DNA from 2 places in the Streptomyces sp. NPDC002044 genome. Region 1 is predicted to be linked to the other one. Evidence: riboswitches for the same ligand, from Rfam matches in the RefSeq annotation. Region 1 holds a riboswitch; the other holds the start of a gene.
What was found. A riboswitch is a leader RNA that binds a small molecule or an ion and turns the genes downstream of it on or off. The one in region 1 is predicted to bind glycine.
Positions count from the first base shown of each region.

Region 2: another riboswitch for glycine. It lies ahead of gcvT (glycine cleavage system aminomethyltransferase GcvT); the one in region 1 lies ahead of gcvP (aminomethyl-transferring glycine dehydrogenase).

Region 1 covers NZ_JBEOXU010000081.1:990-8,939, forward strand. The annotation lists gene ABT106_RS20270 (DNA polymerase IV) at 1-616, shown strand, start outside; gene ABT106_RS20275 (PRC-barrel domain-containing protein) at 650-1,042, opposite strand; glycine riboswitch at 1,155-1,253, shown strand; gene gcvP (aminomethyl-transferring glycine dehydrogenase) at 1,448-4,333, shown strand; gene ABT106_RS20285 (DUF5999 family protein) at 4,421-4,627, opposite strand; gene ABT106_RS20290 (hypothetical protein) at 4,889-5,503, opposite strand; gene ABT106_RS20295 (glutamate-cysteine ligase family protein) at 5,997-7,538, shown strand; gene ABT106_RS20300 (CPBP family intramembrane glutamic endopeptidase) at 7,682-7,950, shown strand, end outside.
Region 2 covers NZ_JBEOXU010000019.1:31,091-39,040, forward strand. The annotation lists gene ABT106_RS07730 (flavodoxin family protein) at 1-11, shown strand, start outside; gene ABT106_RS07735 (AMIN-like domain-containing (lipo)protein) at 60-620, opposite strand; gene ABT106_RS07740 (SsgA family sporulation/cell division regulator) at 707-1,114, opposite strand; gene ABT106_RS07745 (L-serine ammonia-lyase) at 1,318-2,700, opposite strand; gene glyA (serine hydroxymethyltransferase) at 2,981-4,237, opposite strand; gene gcvH (glycine cleavage system protein GcvH) at 4,255-4,638, opposite strand; gene gcvT (glycine cleavage system aminomethyltransferase GcvT) at 4,737-5,852, opposite strand; glycine riboswitch at 6,046-6,149, opposite strand; gene ABT106_RS07765 (AAA family ATPase) at 6,355-7,014, shown strand; gene ABT106_RS07770 (enhanced serine sensitivity protein SseB) at 7,124-7,858, shown strand; gene ABT106_RS07775 (enhanced serine sensitivity protein SseB C-terminal domain-containing protein) at 7,939-7,950, shown strand, end outside.

The DNA.
Region 1 (7,950 bases):
CGTGCTGAAAGTGCGGCGGTTCGACTTCTCGACGCTCACCCGCTCCGAGACGCTGCGGGGGCCCACCGACGACCCCGGGGTGGTGCGGGAGGCCGCGGCGCGGCTGCTGGAGGGCGTGGACACCATGGGCGGGGTGCGGCTGCTCGGGGTGGGGGTGACCGGGCTGGCGGACTACACGCAGGAGGACCTGTTCGCGCAGGCCGCGGCGACGCTCGCCGCCCGGGGGGCCGGCGGGCCCGGGGACGCGCCTGACGGCGCTGAAGGGGCCGAGGGGGAGGCGGAGCCGGCGGAGTCCGGCGGCGCGGCGCGGGCGGCGCCGGCCGACGGGAGCCCGGGGCGGGCCGCGGAGCACGGGGCGGCGCCGGAAACCGAGGCGGAGGCGGAGGCCGCCGCCGGGCGCCGCTGGACGCCCGGGAACGACGTACGGCACGCGGTGCACGGGCCCGGGTGGGTCCAGGGCAGCGGGGTGGGGAGGGTGACCGTACGGTTCGAGCGGCCCGGATCGGCCCCCGGCCGGGTGCGCACCTTCCGGGTGGACGATCCCGAGCTGGAGGCGGCCGATCCGCTGTCGCTGGTGGGGGAGGTGGAGGGGGAGGAGGAGCCGGGTACGGCCTGACGGGCGCCCGGGCCGGCGGAGGGTGCGGGCGGGTCAGCCGTCGTCGCCCGCCAGCCGGCCGAAGTCGCGGGACTGCTCCGGGGGCGGGGGCGCCTGGTGGAACTCGGAGGGAAGGGTCACGTCCAGCCCGTAGTGGTGGTAGAGCTGCAGCTCCTGTTCGGGGGAAAGGTGGCGGCCGACGCCGAAGTCGGGGGCGTCCTTGATCAGGGAGCGGTCGAAGGGAACGCGCAGGGCGTCTCCCACCAGCTCGCTCGGCTCCAGCGGGACGAAGGCGTCCCGGCTGAACAGGCCCGTCCGTACGGCGGCCCATTCCGGGACGCCGGTGGCGTCGTCGAGGTAGACCTCGTCGATGGTGCCGATCTTGCTGCCGTTGCGGTCGAACGCCTTGCGGCCGATCAGGCTGCGCGGATCGATGTCGGTCTGCACGGTCCCTCCATTTGGTCGCAACTCCTCCGTAATGACTACAGAAGTGCATATTGGGAGTCGAGGCCACTCGGGGAGGCCCCCGAAGGGCGCTGGTAGGCTGGGTGGCGGCTGTCGACCCTGTGCGGGAGAGTCCTCCGAATGAGCTCGACGGAGGCGCCGAAGGAGCAAATCCTCCCCGGAATCTCTCAGGCATACGTACCGCACGGACGAGGCCACTCTGGAAAGCAGGAGCGGGTACCGGGCGCAGTGCCGGTCCCTCTCCTCACCGACGGTGAAAGCCGGAGCTCGAGGGCGATCCCCGCGACTCCGGTGAAACTCTCAGGTTGAGATGACAGAGGGGGAGGCCGTCCGGGTGCCCGCGCCGTGGTGCCCCTCGCAGGTCATACGACCAGGAGGCCTCCGTACATGACCGCCAACCGCATTCCGCTCTCCCAGCTTGAGCGAGGCATCCCCTTCGAGCAGCGCCACATCGGCCCGGATGCCGGGGCGCAGGCGAAGATGCTCGCCCAGGTGGGCTACGGCTCCCTGGACGAACTGACCGCCGCCGCGGTACCGGATGTGATCAAGAGCACCGAGGCGCTGAATCTGCCCGAGGCGCTGACCGAGGCCGAGGTGCTGGCCGAGCTGCGGTCGCTCGCCGACCGCAACGAGGTCCTCTCCTCCATGATCGGTCTCGGCTACTACGGGACGTTCACGCCGCCGGTGATCCTGCGCAACGTCATGGAGAACCCGGCCTGGTACACGGCCTACACCCCGTACCAGCCGGAGATCTCGCAGGGCCGCCTGGAGGCGCTGCTGAACTTCCAGACCGTCGTCGCCGACCTGACCGGGCTGCCGACCTCGGGCGCCTCGCTGCTCGACGAGGGCACCGCGGCCGCCGAGGCCATGTCGCTGGCCCGCCGGGTGGGCAAGGTCAAGAACGGTGTCTTCCTGATCGACGCCGACGCCCTGCCGCAGACCATCGCGGTGATCCAGACCCGCGCCGAGCCCACGGGCGTGGAGATCGTCGTCGCCGACCTCTCCGACGGCATCCCGGCCGAGATCGCCGAGCGCGGCGTCTTCGGCGTACTGCTCCAGTACCCGGGTGCCTCCGGCGCCGTGCGGGACATCAAGCCGCTCATCGACCAGGCGCACGGGCTCGGCGCCGTCGTCACCGTCTCGGCCGACCTCCTCGCCCTGACCCTGCTGACCTCGCCGGGCGAGCTGGGCGCGGACATCGCGGTCGGCACGACCCAGCGCTTCGGCGTCCCGATGGGCTTCGGCGGACCGCACGCCGGCTACATGGCCGTCCAGGCCAAGCACGCCCGCTCGCTCCCGGGCCGCCTCGTCGGCGTCTCCGTGGACGCGGACGGAAACAAGGCGTACCGCCTGGCCCTGCAGACCCGCGAGCAGCACATCCGCCGCGAGAAGGCCACCAGCAACATCTGTACCGCTCAGGTGCTGCTCGCCGTCATGGCCGCCATGTACGCCGTCTACCACGGCCCGGACGGCCTGCGGACGATCGCCCGCCGGACGCACCGCTACGCCGCCCTGCTCGCCACGGGCCTGCGGGCCGGCGGGGTGGAGCTGGTGCACGGCTCGTACTTCGACACCGTCACCGCCCGGGTTCCCGGCCGGGCCGACGCGGTCGTCGCCGCCGCCCGCGAGGGCGGGGTCAACCTGTACCGGGTCGACGCCGACCGCGTCTCCGTCTCCTGCGACGAGACCACCCTGCGCGCCGACGTCGAGGCCGTCTGGGCCGCCTTCGGCGTCAGCGCCGACCTCGAGGCGCTCGACACGACCACGGCCGACGCGCTGCCCGAGGCCCTGCTGCGCTCGGACGAGGTCCTCACCCACCCGGTGTTCCACCAGCACCGCTCCGAGACCGCGATGCTGCGCTACCTGCGCAAGCTGTCGGACAAGGACTACGCGCTGGACCGCGGCATGATCCCGCTGGGCTCCTGCACCATGAAGCTCAACGCGACCACCGAGATGGAGGCGGTCACCTGGCCCGAGTTCGGCCAGGTCCACCCGTTCGCCCCGGTGGAGCAGGCAGAGGGCTACCTCACGCTCATCACGGAGCTGGAGGAACGTCTCTGCGAGGTGACCGGCTACGACAAGGTCTCCATTCAGCCCAACGCGGGCTCGCAGGGTGAGCTGGCCGGGCTGCTGGCCGTACGCGCCTACCACCGCGCCAACGGCGACGAGCAGCGCACCATCTGCCTCATCCCGTCCTCCGCGCACGGCACGAACGCCGCGAGCGCCGTGATGGCCGGCATGAAGGTCGTCGTCGTCAAGACGGCCGACGACGGCGAGGTGGACGCGGCCGACCTGCGCGGGAAGATCGAGCAGTACCGCGACGAGCTGGCCGTGCTGATGATCACGTACCCCTCCACGCACGGAGTGTTCGAGGAGCACGTCGCCGACATCTGCGCCCAGGTGCACGACGCCGGCGGCCAGGTCTACGTGGACGGCGCCAACCTCAACGCCCTGGTGGGCCTGGCCAAGCCGGGGCACTTCGGCGGCGACGTGTCGCACCTGAACCTGCACAAGACCTTCTGCATCCCGCACGGCGGCGGCGGTCCGGGCGTCGGCCCGGTCGGCGTCCGGGCGCACCTGGCCCCGTACCTGCCGAACCACCCGCTGCAGCCGACCGCCGGCCCCGAGACGGGCGTCGGCCCGATCTCCGCCGCGCCGTGGGGCTCGGCGGGCATCCTGCCCATCTCGTGGTCGTACGTGCGCCTCATGGGCGGCGAGGGCCTCAAGCGCGCCACCCAGGTGGCGGTGCTCGGCGCCAACTACATCGCCAAGCGCCTGGAGCCGCACTATCCGGTGCTCTACACCGGTCCCGGCAACCTGGTCGCGCACGAGTGCATCATCGACCTGCGCCCGCTCACGAAGGCCACCGGCGTCAGCGTCGACGACATCGCCAAGCGCCTGATCGACTACGGCTTCCACGCGCCGACCATGTCGTTCCCGGTCGCCGGCACGCTGATGATCGAGCCGACGGAGTCCGAGGACCTCGCCGAGATCGACCGCTTCTGCGACGCGATGATCGCCATTCGCGGCGAGATCGAGCGGGTCGCGGGCGGCGAGTGGCCGCTGGAGGACAACCCGCTGGCCAACTCCCCGCACACGGCGGCGGCGCTGGGCGGCGAGTGGAACCACCCGTACACCCGTGACGAGGCGGTCTTCCCGGCCGGCGTCACGCCCGCGGAGAAGTACTGGCCGCCGGTGCGCCGCATCGACGGCGCGTTCGGCGACCGCAACCTGGTCTGCTCCTGCCCGCCGCTGGACGAGTACGACAACTGACGGACGGACACCTGACGGACGGACACCGGCAAGGGGCCGGCCCGGGATCTCCTCCCGGGCCGGCCCCTTCGTCGTCGCCGCGGCGGGTCAGGCCGCCTTCATCACCTGCGCCGCCGCCAGCGGGCGGTGCGGGTCGATGATCCGTCCGTCCGGCAGCAGCTCACCGGTGTCCTCGAAGAGCAGGACGCCGTTGCACAGCAGGCTCCAGCCCTGTTCCGGGTGGTTGGCCACGGGGTGCGCGGCCTCCCGGTCGGCGGAGTCGGCTGACGGGCAGGCAGGCTGGTGCTGGCACATGGATGCGTTCTTTCGCTGCGGTGTGGTCTGCGTGCTACGGCTCGATGCGTGGTTCATGGCCGTCCCCCTGGGTCATCCCCGCACCCGCGGGGAGCTTGTCATCAGTCTTCCCCCACGACAGCCGCTTCGCAGGTATTTCCCGGCAGCTGTCCTCACAGAATGATGACGCATCACCCGTGCGGGCGGTTCAGTCCAACTCCCCTGTCATTTCGGGTGGTTCGGGAGTGGCCCGAGCGGGCTAGGCCGAATGGGCCACGCGGGTCAGGCCGCGGGAGCGGCCAGGGTGGGCGGGAGCGGCGCCGGGGTCAGCCGGCGGGTCAGCGCGGGCAGCAGCTCGGACACCGGGTGCGGACGGAACGCCGCGATGCCGGGCGGGGCCGGGGCCAGCGGTACGAGCAGATCCTCGCCGGCGGGCAGGCCCGCGGAGGCGTCGGCGCCCACCGCGCCGTGCAGCCACAGGGTCAGCATGTACAGCTCCGGTACGGACAGCAGCCGCGGCTGGTAGCCCGTGGCGAGCGACTCCGCCTGGCGCAGGGCGCGTTCGGTGGCGGCCACGTACGGACCCTCGAAGAAGTGGGAGAAGATCCAGCCGTCGGGGGTGAGCCGGGTGTCGGCCGCCGCGACGTAGCGGTCGCCGCTGCGGATCAGGAACCGCCAGCCGGTGAGCCGGGTACGGGGCGGCCTGCCGCCGGACGCCAGGTGGGACGTGTGCAGCCGGTCCATGACGTGGACCGGCAGCGGGAGTTCGGCGGTCATCGGCCCCTGGACCGCGCGCAGGGCCGGTGTGTGTGCCTCGTGGACGGCGGTGGGGGAACCGAGTGCCGCGAGGACGCTGCGCAGGGCGGGCGCGGGAGCCGGAGGGACATGCAGCGGCATGGTGGGTCGCCTCTCACTTGGGAGACCGGTGGAACGGGGGCAGGTGCGGACGGCGCTGTCGCATTCTGGGGCCAGAGGGGGGCTGAGGGGCAATGGCCGCGCGCCAACTCTCTGCCTCGTTTGCGGAGTTTATACGACATGTGTTCACGCAGTGTTTCGGCTAGCTGTACCGGCTATTGCGGGCAAGTCGCTTACCGGACCCGCTGACATGGCATTCATGCCGGACGCGCGCGAACATGTCGCCCTGACCTCGGAGGTTACCGGAAGAGGGCTCGGCTGAAAAGCGCCGGTAATCCGGAACCGGCAAAGTCTATGCGGAATTTGCATACGATGACTTGCCAGGTGAATGTGCCGAAGCGCCCGTCGGCCAAACCGGCGCGCGCTCCTCGCCACTCGCGCCCCCGCCGCGTTATGGATCACGCTGCCGGGGCATCATCGACCGTAACGCGGGCCGGGTGTGCCGGGCCAGGCCCACTCGAGGAGGGACGCTTCGATGGGGGAGAAGGTCGTGGCAGGCGGATTCGACCTGTCCGATCGGCAGCGGTATCGAAGGAAGCTTCACGAGTGCCTGGAGGGGCTGGAGCGGCTTCTGGCGGAGAAGAGGTTCGATCGCCCGAAGAACATGATGGGGCTGGAGATCGAACTGAATCTCGCGGGTGCCGACGGTTTGCCGAGAATGGTGAATGCGCAGGTGCTGGAGCGGATTGCGAGCCCGGATTTCCAGACGGAACTCGGAATGTTCAACCTGGAGGTGAACGTCCTTCCCCACCGTCTCGGCGGCCGGGTATTCGACCAGCTCGCGGAAGAACTCAGTGCGGGGCTGGGTTATGCCCACCGGCAGGCCGCGGAGATCGACGCGGGCGTGGTGATGATCGGAATCCTGCCGACGATCACCCGCGCCGACCTGGTCACCGCCAACCTTTCGGCGGTGGACCGCTACTCGCTGCTGAACGAGCAGATCCTCATGATGCGCGGTGAGGACTTCACCCTCGACATCGACGGCGTCGAGCGGCTGACCTGGACCTCCGGGTCGATCGTGGCGGAAGCCGCCTGCACGTCGGTACAGCTGCACCTCCAGGTGACCCCGGGCCGGTTCGCGGACGTGTGGAACGCCGCCCAGGCGGTGGCCGCCGTACAGATAGCCGTCGGCGCGAACTCCCCGTTCCTGTTCGGGCGGGAGCTGTGGCGCGAATCGCGGCCGCCGCTCTTCCAGCAGGCGACCGACACCCGGCCGCCCGAGCTGCAGGCGCAGGGAGTGAGGCCGCGGACCTGGTTCGGGGAGCGGTGGGTGGACTCCGCGTACGAACTCTTCGCCGAGAACGTCCGCTACTTCCCCTCCCTGCTGCCGATCTGCGACGAGGAGGAGCCGCTGCGGGTACTGGCCGAGGGCGGCGTGCCGCGGCTCCAGGAACTGGTCCTGCACAACGGGACCGTCTACCGCTGGAACCGGCCCGTGTACGGGGTCGCCGACGGCGTGCCGCACCTGCGGGTCGAGAACCGGGTGCTGCCGGCCGGGCCCACCGTCGCCGACGTCGTCGCGAACGCCGCGTTCTACTACGGGCTCGTACGCACCCTCGCCGACGAGCAGCGCCCGGTGTGGACCCGGCTGCCGTTCGCCGAGGCGGAGGCCAACTTCGACGCGGCCTGCCGGTACGGCATCGACGCGCGGCTGCGCTGGCCGCGCCGCGGCCGCGGCGGGGGCGGTGGCCTGGCGAGCGTGCCCGCCGTACGACTGGTCCTGGACGAGCTGCTGCCCATGGCCGCGGCCGGCCTGGACGCCTGGGGGATCGAGCCCGCCGACCGGGACCACTACCTCGGCATCATCGAGGAACGCTGCCGCAGGCGGGTGAACGGCGCGACCTGGCAGGTGGACACCTACCACCGGGCGCTCGCGGCCGGCCTGGAGCGCCACGAGGCGCTCGCCGCGACGACCCGGCGCTACAGCGAGCTGATGCACCGGGGCGAACCCGTGCACACCTGGCCCGTGGGGCTCGCGGAGGAGGAGGTGAGCGCCGCGCTGCCGGCCGGCCGCTGAGCTTGTGGTGAGCCGTTGCCGACCCGCCGGTGAGCCGAGCGTCACCCGCCGGTGAGCCGCGCGCGCCCGCGCGGTGCCCGGTGATCCCGGCACGATGATCCGCCCGGCCCGCCGAGGGGGCAGTATGGGGTGGTCGGAACGGGATGGCGGGACGGGAGTCGGGCGTGCGGGCGGAGCCGGAGCCGGTGGTGGTGGAGTTGCGCGAGGACGGGCGGCGGGGCGTGCTGCGCACCGAGACGCTGCTCGTCCTGGCGCTGTCGCTGGGCGCGAGCGGGGTGTCCGCGCTGATCAGCTTCATCGGCTCGCTCACCAAGCCCGGCGGGCTGAAGGACCAGGCCGCCACCCTGAACGGCTCCTACGCCCCCGGACGGCCCTGGCTGGACCTGGCCTGGCAGCTGTTCGGGATCGCGAG
Region 2 (7,950 bases), on a different contig from region 1:
AGCACCGCTGAGGCACGGGGCCCGGGGACGGCGGCGCCGCCCCCCGGGCCCCGGCCCGGTCAGCACACGTTGGGGTGCGCGATGTCCAGCACCAGCCGCTCGGGCGCGTGCAGGACGCTGGTGGAGTAGGCGGGCTTGGTGTCGAAGGCGGCGCCGAAGGTCACGTACCCCTCGTAGTCGCCGGTCATGGCGAGGCCCTTGAGCTTGCTGAGGTAGATCTTCTGCAGACGCGGGCCCTGGTAGACGTTCTGCCCCGCGTCGTCGTGACCGGCGGCGGGGTTCAGGCGGACTTCCAGGAAGTACTTCCCGGCCAGCGGCACGGGCTTGCCGGACCCGTCGTAGTACAGCTTGGGCACGGGCGTGACGGTGACCCCGGGGACGTACCCCTGGAGGTCGATGACGACCCGGTCGAACGTGCAGTGACCGCCCCAGCGGGCATTGACGACGAGCGGGGTCTGGGTGCGGGCGGCGGCCTGGGCGGCCGATGCCGGTGCGGCGAGGGCGAGGCCGGCGGTGAGCAGGGCGCCGGTGGCCAGGGCCACGAGCTGCCGGCGGCGGCGCCGCGCGAACGGCGGACGGTGGGTGGGACGCGGACGCGGGTGGTTCGTGACGTCGTTCATGACGTCCCCCGATTCTCCGGAGACGGGGACTGCGCTGTCACAGCCAAGGACACCTGCCGGACGGCGGCGGTTCCCGCGGCCGGGTGTCAGCCGGGCAGCAGCGCGTCCAGCTCCGCGTCCAGGTCGTAGTGCCGGTGCTCCAGGCCGCGCGGGACCAGCTGGGTCAGGCGGCGGCACAGCCCGCGCACGTCCTTGGCGCGGGCGGAGAACACGCAGCTCTTCCCGCCGTTGCTGAAGGCCAGGAAGACCCGCGGCTCGGTGCCCTTCCAGCGCGGCCAGACCTGTATGTCGCCCTCGCCGGTGGCGCAGGTCTCCCCGTCGAGCAGCAGGTCGCGGGCGAACACCCAGCGCGCCAGATGGGCGCCGCCGCCCTGGAGGTCCACGGCGACTTCGTACGGCCGGTCGGAGCGGTACGTGAAGGCCCCGTGCACCGGGAGGGAGACGGGCGAGGTCTCCAGCCGGAGCGGAAGGACGCGCTGTTCGGTGGTGGCCATGGGGGCGCCCCTCTCGGTCGGCGTGAGGGGGTTTCGCAACCCCCTCCGGGCAAACTAGCCCACCGTCCGCCCGCCGCCCCGTGCCGAAGGTCCCGTCCGGCAGGGCCGCTGGACCCGACTTCCCGCCGGGCGCCCGGGTTCCCGTACGGCCGCGCGCGGGACTTCGTACGGGAGGGCGGGAAGCCGGTTCCGGCGGGCGCCGCTCAGCACTCGATGACGTTGACCGCCAGGCCGCCGCGGGCCGTTTCCTTGTACTTGACCTTCATGTCCGCGCCCGTCTCCTTCATGGTCTTGATGACCTTGTCGAGGGAGACCTTGTGCGTGCCGTCGCCGCGCAGCGCCATCCTGGCCGCCGTGACCGCCTTGACCGCGGCCATGCCGTTGCGCTCGATGCACGGGATCTGCACGAGGCCGCCGACCGGGTCGCAGGTCAGGCCCAGGTTGTGCTCCATGCCGATCTCGGCCGCGTTCTCCACCTGCTCCGGAGTGCCGCCCATGACCTCGGCCAGGGCGCCCGCCGCCATCGAGCAGGCCGAGCCGACCTCGCCCTGGCAGCCGACCTCGGCGCCGGAGATCGACGCGTTCTCCTTGAACAGCATGCCGATCGCGCCCGCCGCGAGGAGGAAGCGGACCACGCCGTCCTCGTCCGCGCCCGGCACGAAGTTCATGTAGTAGTGCAGGACCGCCGGCAGGACCCCGGCCGCGCCGTTGGTGGGGGCCGTCACGACCCGCCCGCCGGCCGCGTTCTCCTCGTTGACGGCCATCGCGTAGATCGTCGCCCACTCGCTGCGGTGCAGCATCGGGTCGCCCTCGGTGCGCAGCTGGCGCGCGGTGGAGGCGGCCCGGCGCTTGACCCGCAGGCCGCCCGGGAGGATGCCCTCGCGGGACATGCCGCGCGCGACGCAGGACTGCATGACGCGCCAGATCTCCAGGAGGCCCTCGCGGATCTCGTCCTCGGTGCGCCAGGCCTTCTCGTTCTCCAGCATCAGGGACGAGATCGACAGGCCGGTCTCGTTCGCCAGGCGGAGCATCTCGTCGCCGGAGCGGAAGGGGTACTTCAGGACCGTGTCGTCGAGCTTGATCCGGTCCTCGCCGACCGCGTCCTCGTCCACGACGAAGCCGCCGCCGACCGAGTAGTACGTCTTCTCCAGCAGCGGGGTGCCGGCGGTGTCGTACGCGAAGAGGGTCATGCCGTTCGCGTGGTAGGGCAGCGAGCGCCGGCGGTGCAGGATCAGCTGGTTCGGCGCGTCGAAGGCGATCTCGTGGGCATCGCCTATCTCCGAGCCGAGGAGGCGCAGCCGCCCCGACTGCCGGATCCGCTCGACCTCCGCGTCGGCCGTCTCCACGTTCACCGTGCGGGGGGAGTGCCCCTCCAGGCCCAGGAGCACCGCCTTGGGGGTGCCGTGGCCGTGGCCGGTCGCGCCGAGCGAGCCGAACAGTTCGGCGCGCACGGACGCGGTCTGGGCGAGGACGCCGTCCTTCTTGAGCCGGGTCACGAACATGCGGGCCGCCCGCATGGGACCGACCGTGTGGGAGGAGGACGGGCCGATGCCGATGGAGAAGAGGTCGAATACGGAGATGGCCACTGGCGGACTCCCTTGTCTGCTCGTGGGGTGGGAGGGGGCAGGAGAAGTGCGATTGGGCGGATTTTGTCCGGCAGACGAGCGTATCGCGTACACATGAACGATTCGTCTGCCGGACCGGCCGGAGGGGTGACCGTCCGGTGGGGGCCCGTTCACGCGCTCGTACGCGGTCCTGCGGGGCCGTGGGCCGCGTCCGCCCGGGGCCGGTCATGAGAAGGGCCCGGCCCTGTGCGCAGGCGAGCACAGGCAGGACCGGGCCTTTCCGGATCGCTCCCGGGTGGTGCTAGAGCGAGGGGTACAGCGGGAACTTCGCGGCGAGCGCGGAGACGCGCGCCTTGAGGTCCTCGCTGTCGTACGCCGGCTTCAGCGCGGCGGCGATGATCTCGGCGACCTCGGTGAAGGCCGCGGCGTCGAAGCCGCGCGTGGCCAGGGCCGGCGTGCCGATCCGCAGGCCCGAGGTCACCATCGGCGGCCGCGGGTCGTTCGGGATGGCGTTCCGGTTGACCGTGATGCCGACCTCGTGGAGCCGGTCCTCGGCCTGCTGGCCGTCCAGCTCGGAGTTGCGCAGGTCGACCAGGACCAGGTGGACGTCCGTGCCGCCGGAGAGGACGGACACGCCGGCCTCGGTGACGTCGGGCTGCACCAGGCGTTCGGCGATGATCTTCGCGCCCTCCAGGGTGCGCACCTGGCGCTCCTTGAAGTCTTCCGAGGCCGCGACCTTGAAGGAGACGGCCTTGGCCGCGATCACGTGCTCCAGCGGGCCGCCCTGCTGGCCCGGGAAGACCGCGGAGTTGATCTTCTTGGCCAGCTCCTGCGTCGACAGGATGACGCCGCCGCGGGGACCGCCGAGAGTCTTGTGCGTGGTGGTCGTGACGACGTGGGCGTGCGGCACCGGGTTCGGGTGCAGGCCCGCGGCGACCAGGCCCGCGAAGTGCGCCATGTCGACCATCAGGTACGCACCGACCTCGTCCGCGATGCGGCGGAAGGCGGCGAAGTCCAGGTGGCGCGGGTAGGCGGACCAGCCCGCGACGATCAGCTGCGGCTTGGACTCCTTGGCGAGGCGCTCGACCTCGGCCATGTCCACCTGGCCGGTCTCGTCGACGTGGTACGGGACCACGTTGTAGAGCTTGCCGGAGAAGTTGATCTTCATGCCGTGGGTCAGGTGACCACCGTGGGCCAGGTTCAGGCCCATGATCGTGTCGCCCGGCTTGATCAGCGCGAACATCGCGGCGGCGTTCGCCTGCGCACCGGAGTGCGGCTGGACGTTGGCGGCCTCGGCGCCGAACAGCGCCTTGACGCGGTCGATCGCGATCTGCTCGACCACGTCGACGTGCTCGCAGCCGCCGTAGTAGCGGCGGCCCGGGTAGCCCTCGGCGTACTTGTTGGTCAGGACCGAGCCCTGGGCCTCCATGACGGCGACCGGAGCGAAGTTCTCCGACGCGATCATTTCCAGGGTCGACTGCTGGCGTACGAGCTCGGCGTCGACGGCGGCGGCGACGTCCGGGTCGAGCTCGTGGAGCGGGGTGTTCAGCACAGACATCAAGATCCCCTGGGGTGTCAGTTGTCGGAGTGGGTGAGCGCGGCGTACTCCTCGGCGGAGAGCAGGTCGTCCGGCTCCTCCGCGACGCGCACCTTGAACAGCCAGCCGCCCTCGAACGGAGCGGTGTTCACGAGCGCCGGGTCGTCCACGACGTCCTGGTTGAACTCGACGATCTCGCCGGAGACGGGGGAGTACAGGTCGCTGACCGACTTGGTCGACTCCAGCTCCCCACAGGTCTCGCCCGCGGTGACCGAGGCGCCCACCTCGGGGAGCTGGGCGTAGACGACGTCACCGAGCGCGTTGGCCGCGAACTCCGTGATGCCGACCGTCGAGACGCCGTCCTCGGCGACCGACAGCCACTCGTGCTCCTTGCTGTAACGCAGCTGCTGGGGGTTGCTCATGGCCTGATTCTCCTGGATGCGGGGGAGTGGGAACGAACGGTCTCGGGTACCGAGACAGGGCCGTACGGCTGACCGTACGGCTGTGGTCTGGAGAAGGACTACTTCCGCCGCTTGTAGAACGGCAGGGCCACGACCTCGTACGGCTCATGCGTACCGCGAATGTCGACGCCGACGCCGGAGGTGCCGGGCGCGGCGTGCGCCGCGTCCACGTACGCCATCGCGATCGGCTTGCCCAGCGTCGGGGACGGGGCGCCCGAGGTGACCTCGCCGACGACCTCGCCGCCGACGACGACCGGGAAACCGGCGCGCGGGACGCGGCGGCCCTCGGCGATCAGGCCGACCAGCTTGCGCGGCGGGTTCGAGGCGGCGCGCTCGGCGGCGGCCTCCAGTGCGGCGCGGCCGACGAAGTCCCCCTCCTTCTCGAACTTCACGACCCGGCCCAGACCCGCGTCGAACGGGGTGAGGGAGGTCGTCAGCTCGTGCCCGTACAGCGGCATGCCCGCCTCCAGGCGCAGCGTGTCGCGGCAGGACAGGCCGGCCGGGACCAGGCCGACGCCCTCGCCGGCCTTGGTCAGGGCCTGCCACAGCTCCACGGCGTGCTCGGGGGAGACGAACAGCTCGAAGCCGTCCTCGCCGGTGTAACCGGTACGGGCGATCAGCGCGGGCACGCCCGCGACGGTGCCCGGCAGGCCGGCGTAGTACTTCAGCCCGTCCAGGTCGGCATCGGTCAGGGACTTCAGGATGCCGGGGGACTCCGGGCCCTGGACGGCGAGCAGCGCGTACGCGTCGCGGTCGTCGCGGACCTCGGCGTCGAAGCCGGCGGCGCGCTCGGTGATCGCGTCCAGGACGACCTGGGCGTTGGAGGCGTTGGCGACGACCATGAACTCGGTCTCGCCCAGCCGGTAGACGATCAGGTCGTCGACGATGCCGCCGTCCGCCTGGCAGATGTGCGTGTAGCGGGCGCGGCCGACGCCGACGGTGGAGATGTTGCCGACCAGCGCGTAGTCGAGGACCTTGACGGCCTCCGGGCCGGTCAGGGTGATCTCGCCCATGTGGGACAGGTCGAAGAGACCGGCCCTGGTGCGTACGGCGTTGTGCTCGTCGCGCTCGCTCGCGTACCGCAGCGGCATGTCCCAGCCCGCGAAATCGGTCATGGTCGCACCGAGGGAACGGTGCAGCGCATCGAGGGCGGTCAGACGGGGGGCAGAGCTCATGGGTGTGACTCCCGGGTCCCAGGGCATCGACATGACATGACGAGGACGTTCCTCCCCATCTGTCATCGGAACCTGAGAGGTTCGCCGAGAGTTCCCCCGATCTTCCGATCCGGCGGGATTCCCGACTTGCACCTTGGGTGGAGCGCGCGCCCCGGCCTCACGGGCGGCGGCACGGCTCGCTTTTCAGATCTGCCTCATCCACGCGGTACGGGGCCTGAGAGATTCAAGGGAGGTTCTTGCTCCTTCGGCGCCCGCGCACGGCCTTGCGGCGTGCCGGGACTCTCCCGCGCGGATTCAAGCGGCCGGTATGCAGTTGGTCCAGATGGCGCACATCATTGCACGCCGTGCACGTGATCGGGCGGGCGGGCCCGAAAGACCGCGGCGTTCGCGGAGGTCCGGACCGGAACCACCCGTCCCGGATTACCGTCTCTTTACACTCAGTGGGCAAGGGTCCTGGCGACCCGATTCGGGGGAGGCGATCACTGTGCGGAGATTCGGAGTAGTGGCGACGACGACGGGAACCGTGGACGCGGTGCCGGACCAGCGCGGCCCGCGCGTGCGCCGGGCGGCGTCCGAGGCCGCCCCCGGCGCCGTACGGGACCTGCGCGGCCCGGCGGTGCGCGGGCCCCAGCGGCTCGGCTTCGCGGCCGGGGACATCGTCGTCGTGTCCGGGCTGCCCGGTGGTGGCAAGAGCACGCTGATCAAGCGGGCGGCCGCCGAGGGCGGGTCCGTCGACTCCCAGGACACCCGCGAGCGCTGGGAGCGCCGGATGCCGGCGTTCCTCCCCTACGGCGCCTACCGGCCTCTGGTCCGCGCCGCCCACTACTGGGGGCTGTGGCGCGTCCTGCGCTCCGGCGCCTCGGTGGTCGTCCACGACTGCGGCACCCAGAGCTGGGTGCGCGGCCTGCTCGCGGCGGCCGCCCGCCGCCGGGGCCGCGAGCTGCACCTGCTGTTCCTGGACAGCAGCCCCGAGGAGGCCCTCTCCGGGCAGGCGGCCCGCGGCCGGCGCGTGTCGGCGTACGCCTTCTCCCGGCACCGGGGCGCGGTCGCCCGCCTGCTGCGCGACGCGGAGGCCGGACACCCGCCCGCGGGCTGCGCCTCGGCGACGCTCCTGGACCGCCGCTCGGCCGCGGCGGTGACGCGGATCGCGTTCCACGGCTGAGGCGGCCCCGCGGCCCGGCGCCCCCCCGGGGGACCGGGGGCGGTCCGCGGCCCGGCAGCGGATAGCCTCGGCAGGAGACGCGGCGGGGACCACACGGAGGCAGGGGAACATGCAGGGCAGCGGCTGGCCGGAGAACGAACTGGAGCAGGTGCTCGGAGCGGCGCTGGGACAGCCCGACGCGGGGGCGCGGATCCTCGAGGTGCTCGGGCGCAGCCGGGTGTGGGTGCCGCTGCCCGCGGGCGGGGCGCCCGACGCGGCGAGCCTGTCCCTGCCGACCATGGACATCGCCGGGGCGGCCTACGTCCCGGTCTACAGCTCCGAGGCGCAGCTGCGCTACTGCGCCGGCCCCGCCATGGACTTCGCCGTCGCCCCCGCCGTCGAGTTCGCCCGCGGCCTGCCCCCGCAGCTCGGCATCGCCGTGAACCCCGAGGGAGCCGTCGGCGTCCCCCTGCCCCCGCCCGCCGTCGCGGAGCTGTGCCGCATCGGAAGCGGCCCCCTGGACGGGCCCGCGTCCGGCGGCCGCGTGCGGCTGTACGAGCCCGACTGGCAGGACGACCCGGTGGACTTCCTGGCCGCCGCCGCGGAGGAGTTCCGGGCGGCCGGCGCCGTCACGGCCGCCTACCGCTGCCTGGCCAGCGTCGAGGGCGGGGAGCCGCAGCTGTTCGTCGGTGTCCGGCTGGTGGGATGGGACCCCGGGACGCAGAACGCCCCGATGGAGGCCCTCGGCCGGGCCCTGACCCGGGTCCCGCCGCCGTGGCCCGTGCAGTTGATCCTGCTGGACGCCGCCGAGGACCCGGTCACGGACTGGATTCGTGAGCGCGTACGCCCCTTCTACCTGCCGTAGGGCCGCTTAAGGTGGTCATACTTGCGGCCGCACGCGCGGCCCGGGTACGTGGACGACGGGCGGACGAAGAGGGGTACCGGGTGAGTGCGTCA